Regions from separate parts of the Shimazuella sp. NTD247 genome, predicted to be linked through region 2. Evidence: riboswitches for the same ligand, from Rfam matches in the RefSeq annotation. Region 2 holds a riboswitch; each other region holds the start of a gene.
The links. A riboswitch is a leader RNA that binds a small molecule or an ion and turns the genes downstream of it on or off. The one in region 2 is predicted to bind S-adenosylmethionine.

Region 1: another riboswitch for S-adenosylmethionine. It lies ahead of AC5WOC_RS12055 (methionine ABC transporter ATP-binding protein); the one in region 2 lies ahead of AC5WOC_RS01990 (aminotransferase class I/II-fold pyridoxal phosphate-dependent enzyme).
Region 3: another riboswitch for S-adenosylmethionine. It lies ahead of AC5WOC_RS04520 (carboxymuconolactone decarboxylase family protein); the one in region 2 lies ahead of AC5WOC_RS01990 (aminotransferase class I/II-fold pyridoxal phosphate-dependent enzyme).

The regions. Positions count from the first base shown of each region.
Region 1 covers NZ_JCAJZU010000004.1:255,615-257,818, forward strand. The annotation lists gene AC5WOC_RS12050 (VOC family protein) at 49-459, shown strand; SAM riboswitch class I at 518-622, shown strand; partial or broken gene AC5WOC_RS12055 (methionine ABC transporter ATP-binding protein) at 800-1,510, shown strand; gene AC5WOC_RS12060 (methionine ABC transporter permease) at 1,542-2,204, shown strand, end outside.
Region 2 covers NZ_JCAJZU010000001.1:423,391-425,594, reverse strand. The annotation lists gene AC5WOC_RS01995 (SgcJ/EcaC family oxidoreductase) at 1-152, opposite strand, end outside; gene AC5WOC_RS01990 (aminotransferase class I/II-fold pyridoxal phosphate-dependent enzyme) at 239-1,399, opposite strand; SAM riboswitch class I at 1,514-1,627, opposite strand; gene AC5WOC_RS01985 (ABC transporter permease) at 1,713-2,204, opposite strand, start outside.
Region 3 covers NZ_JCAJZU010000002.1:46,254-48,457, forward strand. The annotation lists gene kynB (arylformamidase) at 1-345, shown strand, start outside; SAM riboswitch class I at 641-745, shown strand; gene AC5WOC_RS04520 (carboxymuconolactone decarboxylase family protein) at 886-1,464, shown strand; gene metA (homoserine O-acetyltransferase MetA) at 1,809-2,204, opposite strand, start outside.

The sequences.
Region 1 (2,204 bases), on a different contig from region 2:
AAATTTCGATAAAATATATTGTATATTACTTACATAAGGAGGGATCGAATGAAGTTTGTGTTTGACATAGAGAGTGGGGCTGAAGCAATACTTGATCCGTCATTGGAAGTTGTTTTACATCGTCTTGAAATGCTCAATGGGGATGCCCATAAATTTTGTATTTTAGAAGATACAGAAACAGGAAGTTATATCCAGTGCTTTGGAAATGAGCAAGTACAGTTTATTGAGTATCATCAAGTCGATGATAAGCATCATTACCATTATATCTTGGGGGAAGTACAGCCTGAACAAAGCAAACCATGGTATACAAAAATATTTGGATTTCAAGCTGATGGAAAAGATCCATTGAGTAACGAGTGGCATGGTGTGGAGACGACAAAGCAAGTATTTGCTCATTTTTATCAGCATGCAACCGTTCCTGAGATATTCCAGCAGCGAGACATTATTCGATTTCTATAGTTTCATCTTGATTTTTATATTTTTATAAAGTATAATATCATTAACTTGATATGGATTTCTCTTATCCAGAGAGGTGGAGGGACAGGCCCTGTGATACCTCGGCAACCATCCTTATGAGGAAAGGTGCCAATTCCTACAGAATTTTGTTTCTGACAGATGAGAGAAGGCGATATTTGAAGATATCCCTTTTTGCATCATTGTGCAGAAAGGGTTTTTGTTATTTTAGTGGATAAGATAGTAAAATTTTATCTTATCCACATAAGGGCAACTAAGCCTCTGGCTACGTCTTAACGACTTGCCAACTGGCAAGTTTACTTTAGGAGGTGCTTTGAAATTGAGTTTGATCCAGTTGCAAAACGTCTCCAAGCGATTTGCTGAAGTGACAGCACTTGAGCGTGTGTCTGTATCCATACAGGCAGGAGAAATGCTTGGGATTATAGGTCATAGCGGAGCAGGAAAGAGTACCTTGCTGCGAATGATAAATGGTTTAGAACAGCCGACGGAAGGCGAAGTTTTCATACGTGATAAAAATATAGCTGAGTTGAGTAAGGTTGAGCTCAGGCAGCTAAGAAGCAAAATCGGGATGATTTTCCAGCATTTTAATCTGCTCACTTCGCGTACTGTCTTTGACAATATTGCTTTCCCACTGCAGATTGTAGGGAAGAAGAAATCAGAGATAAAGGTACGTGTGGAAGAATTGCTCGAACGTGTGGGCTTGACTGAAAAAAGAAACAGCTATCCATCACAATTGAGCGGCGGACAAAAACAACGAGTAGGAATTGCAAGAGCATTAGCGAATCATCCTGAGATTGTTTTGTGTGATGAAGCAACATCTGCTCTGGATCCAGCAACAACAGATTCCATTCTTCAATTAATTCAAGAGATCAATCGAGAAACAGGGATCACTTTTGTGTTTATTACCCATGAGATGTCTGTTGTAAAAAAAGTATGCTCTCATGTGGCTGTTCTTGAGTCTGGCAGTGTTGTAGAAAGTGGTTTAGTAACAAATGTATTTCAAGATCCAAAACATCAGGTCACCAAAACTTTTCTTGGTTTGACAGAAGAAAAAGGAGGGAAGCGAATTGTCTCCTAGTCTTGATTGGTCACTTATTTTGCAAGGAACACAGGAAACATTATTGATGGTAGCAATTTCTACATTTTTTTCTGCATTGATCGGTGTTCCATTAGGCATTTTATTGGTAATTACGGATAGAGGGCAGTTTTGGGAAGTTCCTTGGATACAAAAAGCATTAGGATTTGTCGTAAACGTTTTTCGCGCAGTTCCCTTTATTGTCTTGATCTTATTCTTATTTCCAGTTACCAAATGGATTTTGGGAACTTCGCTTGGAACGACTGCAGCTACGATTCCATTAATCGCTGGCGCTGCACCATTTTTCGCAAGAATGGTGGAGACAGCAATTCGAGAGATCGACCGAGGTGTGGTAGAAGCAGCAGAAGCAATGGGAGCAAGTCCTTTTACGATCGTATGGCGTGTTTTTCTTCCAGAAGCAATGCCCGCGATTGTCTCTGGTTTAACCGTTTCTTGTGTCAGTCTGATCAGTTATTCAGCGATGGCTGGTATGGTTGGCGGGGGAGGCTTGGGTGACCTTGCCCTTCGCTATGGGTTCCAAATGTTTGACGAAAAGATGATGTTCGCCTGTGGTATTTTATTGGTTGTATTGGTTCAGTTGGTTCAATGGATAGGCGATTTTATCGCCCGTCGCTTAGATAAAAGAAATTTACAA
Region 2 (2,204 bases):
AAGATTTTTTTCTGTTTACCGATGTAACTTCCATCAAATCCCACCATCTCTCCATTTTTTTCAAATAATGATGCCATTTTTTTTGCATCTCTTTCATTCCAAGCTTTTATCAATTCAATATAGAGTGACTCTATTTGTTCTGCTGAATTCATTCCCTATCACCTCATGTATTTAGTGAATATATCACATTTATCTCATCGATAGCAAAAGAAAACCCTGAATTTCGGGTTTTCTTTTGCTATCGAGCGACTGCATAAGTTATTTTCGTATTCAATGCTTGGGATAAATCAGTTATTAAATCATCTACGTTTTCTAATCCAACAGAAAAACGCAATAATCCATCCGTTATCCCATGTTTTTCTCTTACTTTCGGAGGCATGGCAGCATGAGACATCATAGCTGGATAAGAAAGAATACTTTCAACTGACCCTAAACTAACTGCCACCAAGGGTAAGCGAATTTTTTGGAGTAGTTGCTTTGCCCTTTGAACACTTCCAACATCAAAAGATAATACAGCACCATGACCGCTTGATTGTTTACACTGAATATGATGACCAACGTGTTCTGGTAAAGCTGTATAGTAAACTTTTTCAACTTCCTTTTGCTCTTGTAGCCATTTCGCTAAAATCTCAGCATTTTTAGTAGATAGCTCCAGCCTTGCTTGTAGTGTTTTTATACCTCTTAAGATAAGCCATGAATCTTGAACACCTAGGACTGCACCAATTGCATTTTGCAATAGTTTCACACGTTCAGCCAATTCAGATTCTCTTACTACCACTAGTCCTGCAATCACATCACTGTGCCCTCCCAAAAATTTGGTAGCACTATGCACAACAATATCAAAGCCAAAGGAAAGCGGACGCTGGTAATAAGGGGTTAAAAATGTATTATCTACGATAGACAATAACTGGTATTCTTTTGCTATTTCCGCTACTTGATGCAGATCTGTTACTTTCAAAGTGGGATTGGATGGAGTTTCAATATATATTGCTTTTGTATTGATTTGAATCTCATCTGTAATAGCATTCGGATTGGTTGTATCTACAAATGTACACTCTATCCCAAATCGATTGAGAACTTGTGTCAAAACACGATACGTTCCACCATACACATCTTGAGATACAATGATATGATCACCTTTCGAAAGTAATAACAAAACCGTAGAGATGGCAGCCATTCCAGAAGAAAAAGCAAAGCCACAACAACCACCTTCTAGCTTCGCTATCGTATCTTCCAATGCTTGACGAGTGGGATTGCCACTTCGTGTATAGTCATACTTACCTGGATTATCGACATCAAACTGATGAAATGTAGATGCTTGATAAATAGGAATACTCGAAGCTCCTGTCTGTTGATCCAGTTCATTGCCATTATGCAGTAATAAGGTTTCCACTCTCATCCAAACCACTCCCCTGAAAAAATTACTAGGCATTTTTTGTCTATTTGTCCTGTTATCCACAGCAAAAAGCCTCTTCCCTTAAAGAGAAGAGGCCGGATTTATCCATAGCGCCTTCTCTCATCTATCAGGAAATATCTTTCCTGCAGGAATTGGCACCATATTAATCTTTTAAGATCAATTGGTTGCCGGGCTTCATCGGGCCAGTCCCTCCGCCGCTCTCGATAAGAGAAATATCATTTTCATTTGATTCGAATTTGCTCTAGCTAACTTAAGGATATATGACCAATCACAAGAAGTCAAATAAACCTGTCAATTACATACGAAGTTGATGATATTCGTTAAATAAAGCTTTATAGCTGATTAATCCTAAAATAATACTCGTTAATACAGCTGACGATAATAGCGCAAACACAATAATTAATTGATAACGAACAGCTTGCATCGGATCTGTTCCAGCAATAATTAAACCCGTCATCATACCAGGAAGCTGTACCAATCCCATTGTTTTGGTATTATCAATAACAGGAATTAGACTTGCTCGAATAGCAGTTTTTAAATACGGAAATACAGCCTGTTTCGGTGTGCCGCCAAGCGACAATATCGTTAATATCTCTTGTTTGTTTGCTTTTACTTCGGATTGAAACCGATCTAAAAACAAAGAAGCGTTCATCATAGCACTTCCCACAATAATTCCACTGGTAGGAATAATATATTGCGGTGTTGGTTGTGTGATTTTAAATCCGATCAATACTCCCTGTGTGAGCAATTCTGTAAGCGAAATAGCAAACAATACTCTCATCCGAGA
Region 3 (2,204 bases), on a different contig from region 2:
CTAATCCGTACGAATCTGTGGAAAGACAGAACGTCATTCCCAGATTTCTGCTCAGACATTGCTCCCGATGTCCCATTATTTTTAAAGCAAAAAGGCGTAAAATTGCTTGGGATTGATTTACCTTCTGTCGACCAGTATGATAGTGAAACTTTACCTATTCATCATGCACTGCATCAACATGGAATTCATATTTTGGAGCGGGTAGTATTGGATCACATCCAACCTGGCATATATGAATTAGCGGCTCTTCCATTATTGATCAATGAAGGAGATGCTAGTCCTGTCCGAGCAATCCTCCGACAACCACAAACTCAATTCTCTTTGGTTACTCAAAAAAACCCCTAGCTCTTATCATATAGGGGTCTTTTGCTATTCTCCATCGAAAACTTATGTATCTTTTATAGCTGTTATCTTTTGTTTGCTCAATCCATTGATCAGGGGACACAGATTCTTTCATGAAAAATACGGTATAAAGATAAAAACATAATATCCGATCGAAACTGTCCTCGACTCACTCCTTTTTCTAAAATCTCAACTCTTCTTTAAGAAAGAATAGATGGGTTCTTTTTAATAGATTAAAATATTTATGTCGCTTTAAGATATTATTCTATGTAAATTAAACTTTCGGAAAGAAATATCATTCTTATCCAGAGAGGCGGAAGGAATTGGCCTGATGAAGCCTCGGCAACAGGTTTATGATAAACACTGTGCCAAATCCAACAAGGTTCTGCTTGAAAGATAAGAAGAGGAAATCGAATTTAAACCTCTTGGTCTTTTCAGGACAAGGGGGTTACTTCATACATATGAAGTAACATCGAAACTCATGAAGCAACGAGTCTTGTTTGGAATTATTAAAATAATAAAATTTGTGGGGGTAAATTTTTTATGTCTGTAAAAGAAACACAAAAACTAATCGCACAAATCCCGAAACATATTCGTGAACAATACGGATACTATCGGAATTTTTCTGATGAAATTTTTTCCAAAGGTGTTCTATCAGCGAAAGACAAAGAAATAATCGCCATTGCAGTAGCACATGTTACCAAGTGCGTGTACTGCATTCGTTTTCATACTCAAAAAGCAAAAAAATTAGGATTGTCCATCGAGGAATTATTAGAGGCTGTTACTATAACTGGAGCAATTGAGGCCGATAATGTCATTACATTTTATCAATCCAATCACAAACTCGATACTTATTTTCCAAATCATGCTGAGAAACATCTTGCCTTTATTGATCAGGCTTCCAAAGAAGGCGTGTTAAGTCAAAAAACGAGATTATTAACCATTGTTGCTGTTACACACGCATTACCAAATGTAATTGTTCAACAAAAAGCTCTGCAACATGCACTGGATAACGACATATCAGAAGAAGAAATTCAAGATGCTATTTTAGTAACGGCTGCGATGAAAACAGGTGGAGCAGTTTCTCATGCTGCCGAATTAGTCAGTGAATACAATGAGTAAACAGAAGTTATCTTTGACAAATCAATCTTATTTGATGTGGATTATTCCTGTGCTGTTTCTTATATGCTAGGAATTTTTTGGAAGGGCTGATGACAATATGGAGTAGTAAAAATAGATCAACATGCAATCGATGTACAACAAGACCTGACAGATACTTTCTTTAAACTAAAAGTGCTGCCGAAAAATGTAAATATTAACTCATCTATCAATAAAACCCCAAACTCGCTTCCTGACAGTGTAAAATAAAAACGAAGGAGAACATCTGTCCTTCGTTTTTATTTTTGTTTCATTTAAAACTATTTTCTAACAACAAAAAGACACCGATTTTTGATCGGTGTCTTTTTTTATTTCAATATTTGCTGGTAAACATAATAGTTTAGCCAATTGCTAAAAAGAAGGTTAGCGTGCGCCCTCCACAAATGAACGGGCAGATGTTTGGGATCATCTTCCGGGAAATAGTTTTCTGGGAGATCAATGTGGATATCTTTTTTTGTATCTCGTATATACTCTTCTCGCAAAGTAAGTAAATCATATTCCGAGTGGCCAGTAACGAATACTTGCTTCTTATCCGTACTTGCTATGAGATATATTCCTGCTTCATCTGACTCTGATAATATTTCTAGATTCGGGATTTTCTCTATATCCCCACTCCGAATGTCCGTATAACGAGAATGCGGAGCATAAAATATATCATCAAAACCACGTAACAACTCTGTATTTGATTTCGTAACCTTGTGCTT